Regions from separate parts of the Rhodobacter capsulatus SB 1003 genome, predicted to be linked through region 3. Evidence: riboswitches for the same ligand, from Rfam matches in the RefSeq annotation. Region 3 holds a riboswitch; each other region holds the start of a gene.
What was found. A riboswitch is a leader RNA that binds a small molecule or an ion and turns the genes downstream of it on or off. The one in region 3 is predicted to bind cobalamin.

Region 1 (5,006 bases), 1.7 Mb from region 3:
CGGCCTGCAAGGTCGCGGACAGCGCGGCTTTTTCGGCCGCCGTGCCGCCCCCGGCCGCGATCTTGCGCACCGCTGCGGTGAAGGCGGGATTGTCCCAGCCCATCGCCCCCCAATCGCCCGTGGGGGCGTAATCCTGCATCAGCGTGCCGACCGGATCGGGGACCAGCGCGAAATTGCGGGCAAAGAGCGCCATCTGCAGCGTTCCGGCCGCATGTTTTGCCGGGATTTCCGAGGAGTTGGTGGCATTGATCGTCACCGCGATGCCGACCTCGCGCAGCATCTGCTCCAGCACCGCCGCCGTCAGCGGCAGTTCCGGCCGGTCGGGATAGGTCAGCAGCTCGACCGCAAAGGGCTGGCCGTCATGTTGCAAGATGCCATCGGGCCCGGGCAGCCAGCCCGCCGCGGCAAAGGCGGCCTTGGCGGCTTCGGGGTCGTAACCGAGCGGCGCCAGCGCCGGATCATGCCAGGCCGCCATCGCGGGCGGGAACATCTGCGTCGCCGCCGCCGGATAGCGCAGGACCGCCTGCGCCAGCCCGGCCCGGTCGATCGCCAAGGACAGCGCCCGCCGTTCTTCGACCGTGTCAAAGAAGGGCGCGGCGGCATTCAGTTTCAGCAACAGCACCCGCGGCAGCGAGACGGAATGCACGGTGACGGTCTTGACCGAGGCAAGCCGGGTGACCGAGGCGGGATCAAGGTTCACCACCAGTCCCGCATCGCCCGATTCCGCCATCAAGGCCCGGGTCTCGGCCCGGCTGACGCCTGCGTAATGGATCGCCTCCAGCTTGGCGGGGCCGCCCCAATAGCCATCGAACCGCAGGGCTTCCAGCCGCAGCGGCGGCTCCAGCACGGTCACCCGGAACGCCCCGGTGCCGATCAGCGCCGTCACCGTGCCATCCGCGGCATAGGCGGCAGGGGCCAGAATCCCGGTGCGATATTCGGCAAGGAAGGCGGGCAGGGCGGCAAACGGGGTCTTGAGGGTGATCACCACCTCCTCGGCTTCGGCGGCAATCGCGGCCACCGGCGCCTTGGCCAGGATGCCTTCCTTTTTCCACGACCAGGTCAGGGCCAGCGCGGCGGCCTCGGCGGTCAGCGGGCTGCCGTCATGGAACCGCACGCCGGGGCGGATGTGAAAGCGCCAGACCAGCCCGTCCTCCGACACCGACCAGCGATCCGACAGCCCGGGCAACAGCGCCCCGGTCGCATCGCTGTTCACCAGCGTTTCCATCACGTCGAGCTTGAGGAAGATGTCCCCCGACAGAAGCGGATCGGCCGCCTTGATCTCGAAGGGCGCGGCGATATCAAGCGTCACCGGATCGGCCAGAACCGGCAGCGCGGGCAAGGCCGCGATCAGCGCGGCAAAGGAAAGGCGGGAAAGCAAGAGCGGTCTCCGTATGTTATGTAATTACGTATTATTCGCCTGCCCTGCAAAGCGCAAGGAAGGCGGGGCCCCCTGGCCGGATCGGCAAGGATCAGCGCGCGGCGGTCAGCTCAAGACGGTGCCCCGACCGGGACGGTCCGGGGCGGAGGGATGGCGAAGGCGCGCAGCAGGATCATGGGTCGTTCCTCTCTGGGCCGTGCGGGCACGGCATTCCGAAAGGACGGACGGGATGAGGCACGCGGCAGACCGCGGCCTGCCCCGGGCCAGACGCACACCCCGGCGTCCGGACTGGCACCCGGACAGATCCGGGCGCATCACAGGCAGGTCTCCTGGCTTGCGGGTCTTCGCTTTGCCGGCCTTCCCGGACCGGCAGGCCCAGTGGCATCTTCGGCATCGCTCGCCGCTCACAGTTGCGGGGGCAGCCACGGATTTGGCGCCTGATGGCTACACCGCACCGTATTCCCTCTTTCCCCCCCTGGTGCGTGACGCCGCCTGCGGGGGACCGATGACGCCCCCAAGGGCCACAACCGCAAGGGATTGTCAATCGCCCCGGCGCGGCGGCCCGCCTCTTGACAAAATTACTCGGAATTCCTTTCTATCACCCAGGCCCCGGCTTGGGGTCGTGTTGCCCAGCATGTCGCCAGGTCATTGCCGCAAGGTGAAAGGTTCGACATGCCCGCGTTTTCCCCCCGCCCCTTCCGGTGCCCGGCATGACCGCGGCCCTGACGCGTCTGACCGCCCCGCCTGCGGTCGAGAGCTTCTTTGCCACGATCGGCGCCGATCCGCTGTCCTGCGCCTTCCCGCGCAAGGGCGGCGCGCATCCGGGCGGGCCGATGGCGCCGGTGCCCGAGGCGCAGCTGGCCGCCACCTGGGACCGGCTGATGGCCACCCCGCGCAGCCGCCGCGCCGTCGCCTATGTCCATATCCCGTTTTGCGAAAACCACTGCCTGTTTTGCGGCTTTTACCAGAACGCCTGGCGGCCCGATCTGGGCACTTCCTATGTCGATGCGCTGATCGCGCAGCTGAGGGGCTTTGCCCGGCACCCCGCGCAGGAGGGGCCGCCGCTGCAGGCGGTCTATCTGGGCGGCGGCACGCCCACGGCGCTTTCTGCCCCCGACATCGCCCGGCTGGTCCGCGCGCTGCGCAGCCATCTGCCGCTGGCGCCCGATTGCGAGATCACGCTGGAAGGCCGGGTCCATTCCTTCGGCCTTGAAAAGGCGCGGGCGGCCTTTGACGCCGGGGTGACGCGGATCTCGCTTGGGGTGCAAAGCTTCTCCGATGCGATCCGCCGCCCGCTGGGCCGCAAGGCCAGTCGTGCCGAAATCCTTCAGGCGCTGCAAGGGCTTGTGACGCTTGATCAGGGCGCGGTGATCGTCGATCTGATCTATGGCCTGCCCGGTCAGAGCCCCGAGGATGTCGCCGCCGACGTGCGGCTTTGCGCCGATCTGGGGCTCGACGGGCTGGACCTTTACGCGCTGAACCTGATCCCCGGAACGCCGCTTCTGACCGCGATCGAAAAGGGCAAGAAACAGGTGGCCGCCCCCGACCGGCTGGGCCATTTCTTCGCCGCAGGCGAGGCCGCGGCCGAGGAAATGGGCTGGCGGCCGATCTCCACTTCGCATTGGCAGGGCAGCCTGCGCGAACGCTCGGTCTATAATCTTGCGGTCAAAAGCGGGGCGGATTGCCTTGCCTTCGGCGCGGGCGCGGGCGGCTTTCTGGGCGATCTGAGCTTTCGGCTGACCCCCGATCTGGCGCGCTATTCCGGGCAGGCGGCCGCGGGCACCGGGCTTGTCGCGGGGATGATGCGGCAGGCGGCCAGCGCCCCCGTCGCCCAGGCGATCAAGGCCGGGATGGAGCGCGGGATGCTCGATCTTGCCCGTGCCGAAACCGCGCTGAGAACGCTGATCCCCGCCCCCGGCCTCAGCCTGACCGATCATTTCGCGCCGCTGCTGGCGCAATGGCAGGCGGCCGGGCTTTGGGCGCCAGAGCACCGCTTTTACCGGCTGAGCCGCGCCGGACGGTTCTGGCAGGTGCCGATGACCACCCGCCTTCTGGGCTGGCTTGCCCACCACCCCGACCTTTCCCGAAACTGACGGAGACAGAGATGCCCCAGACGATTGCCGAAGCCCTGGCCGCCACCCCCCATGCGGCGCTGGAAGACATTGCCCGCGCGGCCGATACCACACCGCTTGCGGTGCTTGCCGCCCTGCCCGCGGGCGAGGTGACCGCCCTGCCCGGGACGCTGATGGTCGAGGTTCTGGACGCGATGGCGGGCTGGGGCGAGATCACCCTTGTCGTCAACACCGGCCCGGTGATCCTCGAGGCCAAGGCGCCGCTGCAGGGCGGCACCGTCGCGCAGGGGATGTACAACTTCAAGGGCAAACCGATCGGCGGCCATCTGAAAATCGACGCCTGCGCCTGCGTCGCCTTTGTCAGGCGCAAGCTCTTTGGCAGCGAAACCCGCTCGGTGCAGTTTTACGACACCGCGGGCGGCTGCATGTTCAAGGTCTATCTGGGCCGCGATGCCAGCCGCCAGATGATCCCCGCGCAGATCGCCGCCTTTGACGCGCTGGAAAGCCGGCTCTGCGCGGCGGTGGCCTGAGCGGCGCTTTGACCGGGCGCGGCGCGGGTCGGTCGCGCAACCGCCGATGTCAGCGCCGCCGGGCAGCTGCCGTTTCCGGTTGTCCCGGGATCGATATCGTCTATGGTCCGGCGCCGAATGCGCCGAAGCAAAGGACGCACTGTGGATCTCTACGATAGCCGAAACGCCATCAGCGCCTTCCTGTTCAAGAAATGCCCGCCGGAGCCCGTGGATCTGGCCTTTGTCTTCTGCAGCCCGTCGGTCAGCAGCCTGCATCCGGCCATCGCGCTTTACAGGTCGGGGCTGACCCGGACCCTGCTGATCTCGGGCGCGGGCACGGCCGTCGACGGATCGGCGGAATGGTCCTTTTATCGCGATCATGCGCTGCGCGCGGGCGTGGCGGAAAGCGCGTTGCTGCTGGAAAAGAACGCCCGCAATACCGCCGAGAATGCCGCTTTCGGGGCGGCGCTGATCGGGACGGAACTGGGCTGGGCGAAGATCCGCAGCCTTGCCGTTTGTGCCAAGCCCTTTCACATGCGCCGCGCCCTCATGACCCTGCGCCGACATGTGCCGCCCGAGGTGCGGCTGGTTGCCCAGCCCCCCGACGATCCCGGCGATCTGTCCGCGGAAACCTGGTGGCAGACGGCGCAGGGCCGCAAGCGCATCTTCACCGAACTGGGAAAGATCGGCGAATATGCGCTGAAGGGAGATCTGGGCGATGTCTGACCGGACCCGGCTGCACCTGATCGGTGTCGGCGGCAGCGGCATGTTGCCACTGGCGCTTCTGCTCCGGCAGGCGGGCCATCCGGTGACCGGCAGCGACGATCTTTGCGCCCCGGCGCGTCTGGACCTGCTGCACGCGCAGGGGATATCGGTCCTGTCCGGCGCGGATCCGGCGCTTGCGCGGGCCGCGGATTGTGTCATAGCCAGCCCGGCCATTCCCGAGACCCATGTGGAACGACGGGCGGCCCGGCGCGCGGGCCTGCCCGTCAAGAGCCGCGCCCGGGCGCTGGCCGAGGTGATCGCCGACCGGCAGACCATCTGCGT
Region 2 (5,006 bases), 1.3 Mb from region 3:
AATGCGTGCAGGGCAAGCCCGTCGTCAATTCGATCAGCCTGAAGGAGGGCGAGGAGATCTTCCGCCATCACGCGGCGCTGTGTCTGGCCTATGGCGCGGCGGTCGTCGTGATGGCCTTTGACGAAGAGGGGCAGGCCGACAGTTTCGCCCGAAAGACCAGCATCTGCGCCCGCGCCTATCGCATTCTGGTCGAGGAGATCGGCTTTCCGCCCGAAGACATCATCTTTGACCCGAACGTCTTTGCCGTCGCCACGGGCATCGAAGAACACGACAATTACGGCGTTGATTTCATCGAGGCCGCTCGCTGGATCCGGGCCAACCTGCCGCATGCCCATGTCTCGGGCGGGGTGTCGAACCTGTCCTTCAGCTTTCGCGGCAACGAACCCGTGCGCGCGGCGATGCATGCGGTGTTTCTTTACCACGCCATCCGCGCCGGGATGGATATGGGGATCGTCAATGCCGGGCAGCTGGTGGTCTATGACCAGATCGACCCCGAGCTGCGCCAGGCCTGCGAGGATGTGGTGCTCAACCGCCAGCCCAAATCGGGCGGCACCGCGACCGAGCGGATGCTGGAGGTGGCCGAGCGCTTCCGCGGCGGCGCGCGCGAGGAAAAGACCCGCGATCTGGCCTGGCGCGACTGGCCGGTGGAAAAGCGGCTCGAACATGCGCTGGTCAATGGCATCACCGAATTCATCGAGGCCGATACCGAAGCCGCAAGGCTTCTGGCCGAACGCCCGCTGCATGTGATCGAAGGGCCGCTGATGGCGGGGATGAATGTCGTCGGTGATCTGTTCGGCGCGGGCAAGATGTTCCTGCCACAGGTGGTGAAATCGGCGCGCGTGATGAAACAGGCCGTCGCCGTTCTGCTGCCCTACATGGATGCCGAAAAGGCCGCGCGCGGCGGCGAGGGGCGCGAAACCGCGGGCAAGATCCTGATGGCCACGGTCAAGGGCGATGTGCATGACATCGGCAAGAACATCGTCGGCGTCGTGCTGGCCTGCAACAATTACGACATCGTCGACCTGGGCGTGATGGTGCCGCCGCAAAAGATCCTGGAAGTGGCGCGGGCCGAAAAGGTCGATGCGATCGGGCTTTCCGGGCTGATCACGCCAAGCCTGGACGAGATGGTGCATCTGGCCGCGGAAATGGAGCGCGAGGGCTTTGACATTCCGCTGCTGATCGGCGGGGCGACCACGTCGAAAGTGCATACGGCGGTGAAGATCGCCCCCGCCTACAGCCGCGGGCAGGCGGTTTATGTGCTCGATGCCAGCCGGGCCGTGGGGGTGGTGGGGGCGCTTTTGAGCCCGAACCAGAAGGTCGATTACGCGGCGCAGATCCGCGCGGACTATGCGCAGATCGCCGCCCGTCATGCCCGCGACGAGGCCGCCAAGGTGCGGCTGCCTTTGGCCGCGGCCCGGGCCAATGCGCTGCGGCTCGACTGGTCGGGCTATGCCGTGCCCGCGCCGCAATTCCTTGGCCCGCGCGTGATCGACGACTGGGATCTGGCCGAAGTGGCGCGGTATATCGACTGGACGCCCTTCTTCCATGCCTGGGAATTGAAGGGGGTCTATCCGCGGATTCTCGATGACGCCGAAAAGGGCGAAGCGGCGCGGGCACTTTTCGCCGATGCCCAGGCGATGCTGGCGCAGATCATTGCCGAACGCTGGTTCACCCCGCGCGCCGTGGTGGGGTTCTGGCCCGCGCAGGCGGTGGGCGACGATATCCGGCTTTACACCGACGAGAGCCGGACCGAAGACCTCGCCACTTTCTTCACCCTGCGCCAGCAGACCGGCAAGCGCGAAGGCCGCCCGAATGTGGCTTTGGCCGATTTCGTCGCGCCTGCGGGCACGGTGCCCGATTATCTGGGCGGCTTCGTGGTCACCGCGGGCCCCGAGGAAGCCGAGATCGCCGCGCGGTTCGAAGCTGCCAATGACCATTATTCCGCGATCCTGGTCAAGGCGCTGGCCGACCGCTTTGCCGAAGCCCTGGCCGAGGCCCTGCATCAGCGGGTGCGGCGCGACTATTGGGGCTATGCGCCCGAAGAAAGCTTCGCCCCCGATCAGCTGGTGGGCGAGCCCTATCGCGGCATCCGCCCGGCGCCCGGCTATCCGGCCCAGCCCGACCACACGGAAAAGCTGACGCTGTTCCGGCTGCTTGGGGCCGAGGCCGCGACCGGCGTGCATCTGACCGACAGCATGGCGATGTGGCCCGGCTCTTCGGTCTCGGGGCTCTATATCGGCCATCCGGAGGCCTATTATTTCGGTCTGGCCCGGATCGAGCAGGATCAGGCCGCCGATTACGCCGCCCGCAAGGGCATGGCCTTGGCCGAGGTGCAGCGCTGGCTGGCCCCGGTGCTGGGGTCGGCCGCGCCCGCCGCCGCTGCGGTGGCCGCGTGATCCTGTCTGAAAGCGCAGACGGCGCGTCGTTTTTGGCACGCGCCCTCTGCGACAATCTGTCAGTCTGAAGGCCTCAGGGTGCCCGTCCGCAAGGCCGGGAGAATTGGGAAGCCGGTGCAAGACCGGCGCTGCCCCCGCAACGGTCAGCAATGAGGGACGGCAAGGCCACTGGACCCCGGGGTTCGGGAAGGCGCTGCGCCCGGGTGCGAAAGCACGCATTGCAAGCCCGGAAACCAGCCCTGTGACCGCCGGGCCCCCGGGCCCATCCATCCAACCAGCCCTTGCGGGGAGGCAGGGGCAAGTGAGGTGCCGATGCCAGACGCATCCGACATCCGTGCGCAGCTTGCCGCACGGCGCAATGACCATTCCCTGCCGCAACCCTTTTATTGCGATCCGGGGATCTTTCAGACCGATCTGACGCAGGTCTTTTACCGCGAATGGCTGTTTGCCATTCCCGCCTGCCAGCTCGTCAAGCCCGGCGATTACGCGACGTTGCAGGTGGGCGCCTATCCGGTGATCCTGGTGCGCGGCGCCGACGGGATGATCCGCGCCTTTCACAACGTCTGCCGCCATCGCGGCCAGCGGCTTTGCGCCAAGACCACGGGCAACAGCCCGAAGCTTGTCTGCCCCTATCACCAATGGACCTATGACCTGGACGGAAAACTGCTCTGGGCCAAGGACATGCAGGAAGATTTCAACCCCGCCGCGCATGGGCTGAAAAAGGTCCATTGCGTCGATATCGGCGGCATGGTCTTCATCTGTCTGGCCGAGGTGCCGCCCGCGATCGCCGATCTGGCGGGCACGCTGGGCCGCTATCTGGCGCCTGCCGGGCTGAAACAGGCGCGCGTTGCCCATGTCTCGACCATCGTCGAGAAGGGCAACTGGAAGCTGGTGATCGAGAACAACCGCGAATGCTATCACTGCGGCGGCTCGCATCCCTCGCTCTGCCGGACCTATTCCGACAATCCGCGCATGACCGCGATGGAGGGCCCCGAGGCGGCGAGCCCCGATATTCTGGCGCATTGGACGCGCTGCGAGGCGGCGGGTCTGCCCTCGCGCTTCGTGCATCATCCGCAGATGCAATGGCGGCTGGCCCGCATTCCGCTGCTGAACGGCGCTGAAAGCTACACCATGAGCACCAAGGCCGCGGTGCGGGGCAAACGGCTGGGCGAGATGCCCTTCAACGATGCCGGAAGCCTGCTTTTCTTCCATTATCCGAACACCTGGAACCATTTCCTGGCCGATCATGCGATCGTCTTCCGGGTGCTGCCGATCTCGGCCACCGAGACCGAGGTGACGACGACCTGGCTTGTCCCCGGCGATGCGGTCGAGGGGGTGGATTACGACCTGACCGAGTTGACCGAGGTCTGGATGGCGACGAATGACGAGGACCGGCAGGTGGTCGAGGAAAATCAGGCCGGGATTCTGTCCCCCGCCTATGAGCCCGGCCCCTATTCGACGCTGCAGGAAGAGGGCGTGATCCAGTTCGTCGACTGGTATTGCGGCACATTGGATGCGCGGCTGGCCCCGCCGCTGGCGGCGGAGTGAGCGATGGACCGGATCAACTGGGCCAGCGCGCCATGGAGCGATGCCGAGCCGCTGGAATGCGCGATGGTGGTGCCCGAAACCGCCGATACCGCCACGATCACCTTCCGCGCGCCTTCGGGCGCGTGGTTCGACTACCTGCCCGGGCAGTTCCTGACGCTGGATCTGCCGGTGCCGGGTCAGCCGGTCAGCCGGACCTATACGATCTCCTCCTCGCCCTCGCGGCCCTTGTCGCTCTCGGTGACGGTGAAGGCGCAGCCCGGGTCGGTGGGCTCGCGCTGGCTGATCGAGCAGCTGAAACCGGGGATGCGGCTGCGGGCACACGGCCCCGCGGGCGAGTTCAGCCTGCGCCGCCATCCGGCGCGGAAATATCTGTTGATCTCGGCGGGCTCGGGGATCACGCCGATGATGTCGATGACGACCTGGGCCTGGGACAGCGGCGAGATGCCCGATATCGTCTTTGTCCATGCGGCGCGGCGGCCCTCGGACATCATCTTCCGGCCGCGGCTCGAGCAATTCGCGGCGCGGGTGCCCGGCTTGCAGCTGCGCTTCACGGTCGAGGAGGTCGAGCCCTTCAGCGTCTGGCACGGCTTTCGCGGCCGTCTGAACCAGATCATGCTGGGGCTGATGGCGCCCGATTATCTGGAGCGCGAGGTGTTCTGCTGCGGTCCCGAGCCCTTCATGCGCGGGGTCAAGGACAGCCTTGCGGCGCTGGGCTTCGACATGAATCGCTATCATCAGGAAAGCTTCGGCCCGCCCGAGACCGCGCCCGAAGCGCTGCCCGAGGCATCGGAGGCCGCCGAGATCCGTTTCACCGCCTCGGGGGTCAGCACCGCCTGCGCGCCGGGCGAAACCGTTCTGGCGGCGGCGAAACGGGCGGGGCTGAACATCCCCTCGGGCTGCAACTTCGGCCTTTGCGGCACCTGCAAGGTGAAGAAAACCGCGGGCGAGGTGCAGATGCTGCACAATGGCGGGATTTCCGAGGACGATATCGCCGCGGGCTATATCCTCGCCTGCTGCTCGCGGCCTTCGGGCAAGGTGGCGGTCGAGATCTGACCGCCCCCC
Region 3 (5,006 bases):
CGCAAAGAGGCCGCAAGCCGCGAAACCGCGCGCGCGCAGGCCATGGATCAGCGCATCGATCGGCGCGGTATCGGCGGCGGTCAGATAAGAGCGGTAGAAGCTGACCAGCGCCAGGGGGCCGTCCCCCTCGGGCGCGGGGATCACGCCCGCGGCCGGGTCGTAAAACCCCCAGTCGGGCAGGCGCTTGTCGCCCGGCACCGGGGGGGCGTAAAGGCCGGAGGCCAGGGCCAGCTGCGCCAAGGCCGCCTGCGCCGCCACCGCGCCGCCCGCATCGCAAAGCTCCTTGAGCCGCCGCAGCGTCGAAACCGGCAGGGTCGAGAGCGCATCGAGCCGGTCATCGGCGCGGCCATCGGCGGGAAGGACGGCCAAGGCAATCCCCTTGCGGCGGCACAGATCCTGCACCGAGGCCAGACCATAGGGCCAGTAAGCCTCGCCGCCGATCAGCCGGATCAGGATCCCCTTCGCCCCCGACAGCGTGTTTTCAACGTAAGTATCGACCGAAATCGGATGTTTCAGCGCCACCAGATTGGCCAGCCGCAGCGAGGGCAGCCGCCCGCCCGCGCGTTTCCAGCCCGCCGCGAAAGCCCCCAGATCGCTGTCAGAGAGCGACAGCACCACAAGATCCGCCGGGCGCTGACCCAGATCGGTCGGCACCGCGGTTTCCTCGAGCCCGTGGCTTTCGCGGAAGACGACATGCATCAGGCGGCGACCCCACCCAGCAGCACGGCGCGGATCGCCGCCTCGTCGACATCGTGATGTTCCGCGATCACCACCAGCGCCGAGCGGCGGGCCTCCGTGCCCCAGGGCCGGTCATATTGATGCCGCACGCGTTCCCCCACGGCCTGCACCAAAAGCCGCATCGGCTTGCCCGCAACGGCGATGTGCCCCTTGACGCGCAGGATGTTCTGCTCGCGCGCCAGCCGTTCGATCGCGGCCACCAGCGCCGCCGGATCGGCGATTTCCGGGAGTTCGATCACCACCGTGTCGAAATCGTCATGCTCGTGATCGTCGTGATCGTCGTGATGGCTGGGCCGGGCAGCCAGATCATCCTCGGCGGCGGCGCCAAGGCCCAGGATCACCTTCGGATCGATCACGCCTTCGGTCAGCGGCAGGATCGGCAGCTTGCGCGGCAGTTCCGCCTCGATCAGCGCGCGGGCCGTGGCCAGACCCTCGGCCCCGGCCAGATCAGCTTTCGACAAAAGCACGATATCGGCGCAGGCGATCTGATCCTCGAAGACCTCGGAAAGGGGCGTTTCATGGTCGATGATGTCATCGGCCTGACGCTGGGCATCGACGGCGGCGACATCGGGGGCAAAGCGGCCCGCGGCGACGGCCTCGGCATCGGCCACAGCAATCACCCCGTCCACCGTGATCTTCGAGCGGATCGCGGGCCAGTCGAAGGCCTTCAGAAGCGGCTTCGGCAAAGCCAGCCCCGAGGTCTCGATCAGGATGTGATCGGGGCGGACGGGCCGGGCCATCAGCGCCTCGATCGTCGGGATGAATTCATCGGCGACGGTGCAGCAGATGCAGCCATTCGCCAGTTCGACGATGTTTTCATCGGGGCAGTTTTCATCGGCGCATTGGCGCAAGATCTCGCCATCGACGCCGACGGTGCCGAATTCATTGACCAGAACGGCGAGCTTGCGGCCCTCGGGATTGGCCATCAGATGGCGGATGAGCGTGGTCTTGCCCGCGCCCAGAAAGCCGGTGATCACGGTGACGGGGATTTTGGTCAGATCGGACATGGCTCACTCCTGAGACGGGACGATTTGCGGGGGGATACGGGCAAGGCATTGCTTGCGAAAGATTTCCGGGCGTTCGCGCCAGGGGATCAGGCCCTTCTCGGCGGCCTCGAACTGGGCGGCGCCGGTCAGGATCGTGTCGGCGTCGCGCGGATCGAGACGGCCATAGACATAGGACCATTTGCCCGGGCCCGAGAGCGCGACGGCGCAGCCCTGGGTGCAGGCGGAAAGGCATTCGACCGGCACCACCGTCACCCCCTCGGGCACGGGCAGCGCGGAAAGCGCATGGGCCAGAAGTTCGCCCGGACGGGGCCCGGCCTCCTCGGCCAGCGGCGCCGCGGCGGTGCCGCGACAGGTGGTGCAGACATGCAGCGTGGTGGCCATCGCCCCTCCTCTTGGGGTTGGGGGAACGGCCAGAGTGAGAGCGCAGCGCCCTGCCCCCGGTCGCGGAACACCCCGTCCGCCCGAAATCCATGCGCTGGCAGGTCTCCCGGCTTGCGGATGCGAGGGGGGGTCCCCTCACGGTCGCCCCGCCTTCCCGGCTGGTGCCAGTGGCCTCGGGGCGCCCTCTCCGGTCACGGTCGCGGGGGCGGCTGCGGTCGGGTTTCGCGGCAAAGCCGTCGCAATTCCCTTCACATTCCCTCTTCGCCTGTCATAGGACAGAAACCAGCGCCCGCCCTGAGTGGCCAAGACGCGATCTATTGTCAAGCGCGAGGACCGCCCCGATGACGCCCGAAAACGACAGCCCCGAGACCGGACCGGACGAACTGGCCCGGCATGCGGTGAAGATGGCGAAGAAGAAAGCCGCCCGCGACAAGATCATGGCGGGGAAATCGGGGGAAAAGGGGCTGATCATCGTTCATACCGGCTCGGGCAAGGGCAAAAGCTCGGCCGGGTTCGGGATGATTCTGCGCTGCATCGCGCATCAGATGCCCTGCGCGGTGGTGCAGTTCATCAAGGGCGCCTGGGACACCGGCGAGCGGCGGCTTCTGACCACGCATTTCGGCGATCTGTGCCAGTTCCATGCGATGGGCGAGGGCTTCACCTGGGAAACCCAGGACCGCGAGCGCGACATCGCGGCGGCCGTCGCGGGCTGGGAAAAGGCGAAGGAGCTGATCCGTGATCCCGAAATCCGGCTGGTGCTTCTGGACGAGATCAACATCGCGCTGCGCTATGGCTATCTCGATGTCGAGGAGGTGCTGGCGTTTTTGCGCGACGAGCGGCCCGAGAGGACGCATGTCGTGCTGACCGGCCGCAATGCCGCCGAAGCGCTGATCGAGGCGGCCGATCTAGTGACCGAGATGGGTCAGGTGAAGCACCCGTTCCGGGCAGGCATCAAGGGCCAGCCGGGGGTCGAGTTCTGATCTCAAAGGCCGGGCGCTGCCCCCGGACCCCCGGGATATTTGTGGCAAGATGAAACAGAGCGTTAGGGATTTGGTAACCATGATCGGGCAAGCTGGCAACACGGTACAGGGAGGGATCCCGATGACCGTGCAAGGTGAAAGCGGCGCGTCTTCCCCGCGCAAGCGGCCCAAGGCGCGTCGCCCACTTTCTTGCGACTGCGCTTTCATCTTGCCAATAAATATCCCCGCCGGAGGCTCCTGCAGGGTCCCCATGCGCGCCGGGAGGGTGTCATGACCGCCTTGATGATCCAGGGCGCGGGCTCGAATGTCGGCAAGTCGATGCTGGTCGCCGGTCTGTGCCGGGCGGCGCGGCGGCGGGGGCTGACGGTGGCGCCCTTCAAGCCGCAGAACATGTCGAACAATGCCGCCGTCACCGCAGATGGCGGCGAGATCGGCCGCGCGCAGGCGCTGCAGGCGCTGGCCTGCGGGCTGGAGCCCGTGACCGACATGAACCCGATCCTCTTGAAGCCCGAAAGTGACGTTGGTGCGCAGGTCGTGGTGCAGGGCAAGCGGCTCACCACCACCCGGGCGCGCGTTTATGCGACGCTGAAACCGCAGCTGATGGGGGCGGTTCTGGAAAGTTTCAACCGGCTCAAGGCGACCCATGATCTGGTGATCGTCGAGGGCGCGGGCAGCCCGGCCGAGGTCAATCTGCGCGCGGGCGACATTGCCAACATGGGCTTTGCGCGGGCGGCCGATGTGCCTGTGGTGCTGGTCGGCGACATCGACCGCGGCGGCGTCATCGCGCAGATCGTCGGCACGCAAGCGGTGCTTGACCCCGCTGATGCCGAGATGATTTCCGGCTTTCTGATCAACAAGTTCCGCGGCGATGTTACGCTTTTCGACGACGGCTACCGGCTGATCGGGGCCCGCACCGGCTGGCGCGGTTTCGGCACGCTGCCGTGGTTTCCGCTTGCCCACAAGCTGCCCGCCGAAGATGCGCTTGACATCGCCTCGGGCCCCGCGACCGGGGGAACGGTGATCGCCTGCCTGACGCTGTCGCGCATTGCCAATTTCGACGATCTCGACCCGCTTGCGGCCGAGCCCGGGGTGCGGATGGTGATGGTGCAGCCCGGCCAGCCGATCCCGGCCGAGGCGCGGCTGGTGATCCTTCCGGGGTCAAAATCCACCCGCGGCGATCTGGCCTTTCTGCGCGAACAGGGCTGGGACATCGACCTTGCCGCCCATGTCCGGCGCGGCGGCCATGTGCTCGGCATCTGCGGCGGCTATCAGATGCTGGGCCGGAGCGTCGCCGATCCCGAGGGGATCGAGGGGCCTGCGGGCACCACCCCCGGTCTGGGCCTGCTCGACGTCGAGACGGTGATGACGCCCGACAAGCGGCTGACGCGGGTGCGGGCCACCCATGCCGGGTCGGGGCTCGCGGTCGAAGGCTATGAAATCCACATCGGCCGCACCGAGGGGGCCGACCGCGCCCGGCCCTTTGCCATCGTCGAGGGCCAGAACGAAGGCGCGATGTCGGCCGATGGCCGGGTCATCGGCAGCTATCTGCACGGGCTTTTCGGCGCCGATGCGTTCCGCGCGGCCTTTCTGCGCGGGCTTGGCATCCGCGCCTCGGGGCAGAGCCATGCCGCGGGGGTCGAAGCGGCGCTCGACGCGCTCGCCGATCACCTCGAGACGCATCTCGACGTGACCGGGATTCTGGCCTTGGCGCGTTAGCGCCGCTCCCATTCGGTCGGCAGGTTTTCCTGCCAGCCCGCCCGGTGCAAAAGCGGCGTGTCATCGGTGAATTCGGGCACCCCGATGCAGAGCCAGGCGACGAAGTCCCAATCGGGCGGCGCATTCAGAAGCCGCTCGACCGCCTTCGGGTCCAGCACCGAGACCATGCCGAGGCCAAGGTTTT
Region 4 (5,006 bases), on a different replicon from region 3:
GGCGGCCAGAAACGGCGTGCGCCCCGACATCAGCATGTAAACCAGCAGGATCAGCGGCAGAATCGACAGCCAGCCCTCGCGCAGCACCCGCATCGCATTGGGCAATTCTTCCTTGCGCAGGCCGCGGATGCCCAGTCGCCGGGCCTCCAGATGCACCTGCACCAGCACCCCGAAAAAGTGCATGAAGGCGGGCACGATGGCCGCAATCAGGATGGTGCGCAGCGGGATGCCCAGATATTCGACCATCAGGAACGCCACCGCCCCCATCACCGGCGGGGTGATCTGACCGCCGGTGGAGGCGGCCGCCTCGACCGCCGCCGCGAAATGACGCCGGAAGCCGATCTTGATCATCGCGGGAATGGTCAGCGCGCCGGTGGTCACCGTATTGGCGATGGACGAGCCCGAGATCGAGCCCAGAAGCGCCGAGGACACGACCGACACTTTCGCCGGACCGCCGGAAAAGCGCCCGGTCAGCGCCGTCGCCAGGTCAATGAACAACTGACCCAGCCCGATACGCTGCGCCATCGCCCCGAACAGCACGAAATGGAACACATAGGTCGCGATGACACCCAGCGCGGTGCCGTAGACACCCTGCGACGACAGGTAAAGGTGGTTGACGATCCCCGACCAGTCCGCTCCGGGATGCACGAAGATCCCCGGCATCGACTGGCCGAAATAGGCATATCCGATGAACATCAGCGCGATGAGGGGCAAGGGCCAGCCCATCGACCGGCGCACGGCCTCAAGCAGGGTCACCAGAAGGATCGTCCCCATCGCCACGTCGATCTGCAGCGGATTGCCGATGCGGAAGGCAAGCTGATCATAGATCCACGGCACATAAAGCGCGCTGACCAGTGCCCCGATGCCGAAAAGCCAGTCCGTGACCGGCAGGCCAAGCACGGCAAAACCATGCGTCCTGTGGCGCCGAGAGGACAGCGCGGCAAAGCTGAGGAAGATCAGCAGCAGCGACACCCCCATGTGGATGCCGCGATGGGTGGTGGCGCGCGGAATGCCGAAACCGGAGGTATAGTAGTGATAGCAGGCCAGCGCGAAGAGGATCACCCCCGCCAGAGTGGCCACGGGCCGCGTGACGGTGCGAAAGCGCGCTTCGGGATCGAACTGTTCTTCGATCGCTGCAAGCTCCGCTGCGGTCATCGCGCGTTTGCCGTCACTCATCGGGGTATCCTCAAGGCTCGTGTAGATAAAGGAACGCGATCGGCGGTCGCGATCGCGTTCCCGGTCGGTTCAGAACAGGCCGATCACTTGATCGCGCCGACTTCCCTATAGAACTTTTCGGCGCCCGGATGGAACGGGATACCCGCGCCCTGCACCGCATTTTCCAGCGTGATGAACTTGCCCTTGGAATGTCCGTTGGCAAACAGCTTCTGGGTGGTCTCGTTGAACATCGCCTTGGTGATGCCGTAGACCAGCTCTTCGGAGAGATCGGCCGAGGTCACCAGCTGCGCGCCCACCGACAGGGTGGGCACTTCGGCGTCCTGGCCCTTGTAGGTGCCCGCCGGAACCACGTCATTGGCGAAGAACTTGTATTCGGCGCGCAGCGCATCGACCTCGGGGCCGGTGATCGGAACCATCACCACCTCATGCTGGCTGGACAGTTCGGCGATCGCACCGGCCGGATAACCGCCCACGAAGAAGAACGCGTCCATCGCCCCGTCGCGCATCCGGTCCGAGGCCTGATCGGGTTTCAGATATTCCGGCGTGATGTCGGCTTCGGTCAGGCCGAAGGCGCCCAGAATGATCTTGGCATCGACCAGCGTGCCCGATCCCGGCTCGTCAAGCGACACCCGCTTGCCCTTGAGATCGGCAACAGAGGTGATGCCCGACGCCTTGGTGGCGACAAGATGGATGCTTTCGGGGTAAAGGGTCGCGATCAGCCGCAGCTTTTCGACCGGCGGCTGACCTTCCCAGATGCCGGTTCCGGTCTGCGCCCAGAAGGCGACGTCGGACTGGCTGAAGCCTGCCTCAAGCGTGCCGCCGTTGATCGAATTCACGTTGCCGACCGACCCGTTCGAGGCCACGGCAGTGGCGATCAGCCCGGGCACGCCGCAAGACCCGCCATCCGCGCAGGCGCGCGATCCCGGCGGATTGGAAATCGCGTTCGCGATCAGGCCGCCGATCGGATAGTAGGTCCCGGCCGTGCCTCCGGTTCCGATCCTGAAAAACTGCAGGTCTTGCGCCACAACGCCCTGCGCCATCAGGCCGACCGCAAGCGCGGCTCCCGCAAGGGATTTGAAAGAAACGAATTTCATAGGTAGATCCTCCAGGACGTCGGTGGGGTAGATGCCGCTGCGAGCAAGCAGACCCTCCCGACCGTAAGGGATGATCCGCGTCAGGTCCAGCTTCGACGGCCAGGCAAGACTTTCCGGCAGGCCGTCGAGAGACGGCGGAGCGCGGCACCGCGGCGCGAGGGCGAGGCGGCCGGGCGTTCCGGACAGCTTGACCTTCCTGTCCCGAACTGGCAGCCTTCGTCCGTGCATGGTGCCATCGCAGATCCGATGGCAGGGAACAGGACAGCCATCCCGCCTGCGGCTTGCAGGAGGGCAAGAGCCAAATCCGACCGCCCCCGCGACTGTGAGCGGCGAGCCGACCCGAAAATCCACTGTGGCCCGGACTGACGCCGGACATGGGAAGGGCGGGAAGGCAGCGACCCGCAAGTCAGGAGACCGACCTTGCAGTCTGGCTCAGCCGTCGGGTGTGACGGATCGGAGGAATTATGGAGTCTGGCTTGTCATCGGCTGCCCGCAGCCGGGTTTCTGATTTTGCGGATGTCGCCAAACCCGCATCGGCCCCCTGTCCGGATCATCGCCGGGGACCGGGCGCGGCTGTTTCCGGCCGGATCGAACCGGCCCGCTCGCTTCCGGGAGAGGGCGAGACCACACGGATCACCCTGCCCGGGGTCGGCGCTGCAACGCGGATCGATCTGCTGCGGCTCGGGCCGGGGATCTCGGTCGCGCTGAGCCAATTCGCCCCCGGCCGGGGACGAGAGGATGTCATCCTTTGGCCCGCCGGTCGGTTGCTGATCGCCTTCAACCTCTTGGGGATCATGACGATCCGGGACGCCGCGGGGCGTGATCACGACATCTGCAACGGCGAGGGATGGGTGCTGCGCACCAACTCCGAAGCCCTGACGCGTGTGTTGCATCCCGGGCAGGGCTGTTCCAATCTGGTCATCGTGATCGAGGCCGAAGCGGTCACGGAACGGCTGTGCCGGGTGATCGCGCAGGAATTGCCCGACCCGGGGATGGTGCGCAGGTTTCGGCTGTCGCGTCCGGCGCGCGGGCTGCCGGAACGCTTTTTTGATGGCGCCGACACCCCGGCGGCGCTGCTGCGCAAGGAGGGAGATTGCCTCGCCCTCGTCGGCAATGTCTTCGAGGAACTGGCGCAGCAGGGCCGTGCGGGGGCCATGCCCGAGGCAATGCTGCTGGTGGCGCGCACAGAGGCGCTGCTGCGCGACCGGCTGGCCGAGACCTTCAGTCTTGACGATCTGGCGCAGGATCTGGGCCTGAGCCATGTCACGCTCAACCGCTGCTTCCGTCGCGAAACCGGCACGACCGTCTTCGAGCGCTTGCGAGAACTCCGGCTGGAGCGAGCGGCAGAACTGATCGGCCATCAAGGCCGCTCGTTGACAGAAATCGCTTATGACTGCGGCTTTTCCAGCCCCAGCCATCTGAGCACCGCCTTTCGCAAGCGCTTCGGCATGACCGCGCGCAGCTGGCGCCGCCATGGCAGCCAGCGCAACTGATGGTTTCGCCGAATGGAAGATTTATTTGCCCGGATGAAAGTCGGGGCGGCAGGCCCGTGTTAACCCGCAGGCGCCCATCCGCAGCGAGGACCGTGACATGTGCCCTGCCCCTCTTTTCTTGCCGCCACTGCCCGGCCCGCGCCATCGCGGGGTCCTGATTTCGGTTGCCGCCCTTGCGCTTGGCGCCACCCCTGTCGGCCTTTGCGCGCAGGAGGCGACCAACCTTGGCACCATCGAGATCTCACCCAGTCATTGGAGTGAGACCGCGCTGCGCTCCGCCAGCGATGCAACCGTGATTGACGGCGCGGATCTGGCCGAGCGCAACGCCCCGGATCTTGAGGCGGTGACGGCACGGGCGGGCAATGTTCTGTTTCAGCGCGCGAATTCCGGTGAGCGTCTGGTGGTTCGCGGCCTTTCCGCCTTTGACAACGCGTTGAGCGACCCGGTCGGTTACCAGGTGAATGGCGTCGCCCTGCCGCTCGGGACGCTGCAACTGCCGCATTTTTTCGCCGCCGAACAGGTGACACTGCTGAAAGGGCCGCAGGGAACGGCCTTCGGGCGCAATAGCGAAGCCGGTCTGCTGATCTACGACACGCTGCGCCCGGGCGATTTCACCGGGGTCAAGTTGGGCTTTGGCGTTTCCGGCTCGGATGCCGGGGCGCAGCCGCCGGGCTATACCGCCTCGGTGCTTTGGGGCGCGGCGAAGGAGGGGGCTCCGGCACTGCTGTTCGGCCTGGAGCGGTCGAAAACGGACGGGGTGATCTCGGACCCGCGCCCGGGCGGCGATGACGATGGCGGACGCGAAGGCCGAACCAGCCTCTTGGCGGGGGCGGCCTGGGCTTTCGAAAACGGTGGCACGCTGCGGGTCAGCTTCCTTGGCGAAGACGAGACCCTCGGCAAGGAGCAGTATCGCTACATCGACGGGCCGCAGGCGACCGGCCGCTACGAAAGTCGCTACAGCGATCCATCCCGGGAAAACCGCCGTTCGAGCGTCACTTCGCTGGACTATGCCCAGACCCTGGACGGGTTCGATCTGACCACCATCACCGGCTTCACCACCTTTGATCGCGATTTCCTGCTCGATACCGATTCCAGCCCGCTCCCGCCAATCCCCGGGGTCGCCGTGACGGCTTTCGATCTGAAGGACCGCATGATCTCTCAGGAGATCCGGCTGAGTTCGCTCGAGGGCGCCGAACGGTTCAAATGGTCTTTGGGCCTTCACGCTTATCATCAGGCAACCGAC

Region 1: it holds a riboswitch for cobalamin, as region 3 does, so the genes downstream of both, RCAP_RS00795 (ABC transporter substrate-binding protein) here and RCAP_RS10180 (DUF1636 family protein) in region 3, are expected to answer to the same signal.
Region 2: it holds a riboswitch for cobalamin, as region 3 does, so the genes downstream of both, RCAP_RS16555 (aromatic ring-hydroxylating oxygenase subunit alpha) here and RCAP_RS10180 (DUF1636 family protein) in region 3, are expected to answer to the same signal.
Region 4: it holds a riboswitch for cobalamin, as region 3 does, so the genes downstream of both, RCAP_RS17780 (helix-turn-helix domain-containing protein) here and RCAP_RS10180 (DUF1636 family protein) in region 3, are expected to answer to the same signal.

What each region holds. Positions count from the first base shown of each region.
Region 1 is NC_014034.1:169,408-174,413, reverse strand. It holds gene RCAP_RS00795 (ABC transporter substrate-binding protein) at 1-1,378, opposite strand, end outside; cobalamin riboswitch at 1,681-1,900, opposite strand; gene hutW (heme anaerobic degradation radical SAM methyltransferase ChuW/HutW) at 2,089-3,471, shown strand; gene hutX (heme utilization cystosolic carrier protein HutX) at 3,483-3,980, shown strand; gene RCAP_RS00780 (YdcF family protein) at 4,122-4,685, shown strand; gene RCAP_RS00775 (amino acid adenylation domain-containing protein) at 4,678-5,006, shown strand, end outside.
Region 2 is NC_014034.1:3,542,330-3,547,335, reverse strand. It holds gene metH (methionine synthase) at 1-2,396, shown strand, start outside; cobalamin riboswitch at 2,456-2,652, shown strand; gene RCAP_RS16555 (aromatic ring-hydroxylating oxygenase subunit alpha) at 2,709-3,944, shown strand; gene RCAP_RS16550 (hybrid-cluster NAD(P)-dependent oxidoreductase) at 3,948-4,997, shown strand.
Region 3 is NC_014034.1:2,206,563-2,211,568, forward strand. It holds gene cobN (cobaltochelatase subunit CobN) at 1-699, opposite strand, end outside; gene cobW (cobalamin biosynthesis protein CobW) at 699-1,745, opposite strand; gene RCAP_RS10180 (DUF1636 family protein) at 1,749-2,126, opposite strand; cobalamin riboswitch at 2,206-2,428, opposite strand; gene cobO (cob(I)yrinic acid a,c-diamide adenosyltransferase) at 2,468-3,106, shown strand; gene RCAP_RS10190 (cobyric acid synthase) at 3,377-4,822, shown strand; gene bluB (5,6-dimethylbenzimidazole synthase) at 4,819-5,006, opposite strand, start outside.
Region 4 is NC_014035.1:44,294-49,299, reverse strand. It holds gene RCAP_RS17790 (TRAP transporter permease) at 1-1,176, opposite strand, end outside; gene RCAP_RS17785 (TAXI family TRAP transporter solute-binding subunit) at 1,260-2,270, opposite strand; cobalamin riboswitch at 2,481-2,707, shown strand; gene RCAP_RS17780 (helix-turn-helix domain-containing protein) at 2,747-3,763, shown strand; gene RCAP_RS17775 (TonB-dependent receptor) at 3,861-5,006, shown strand, end outside.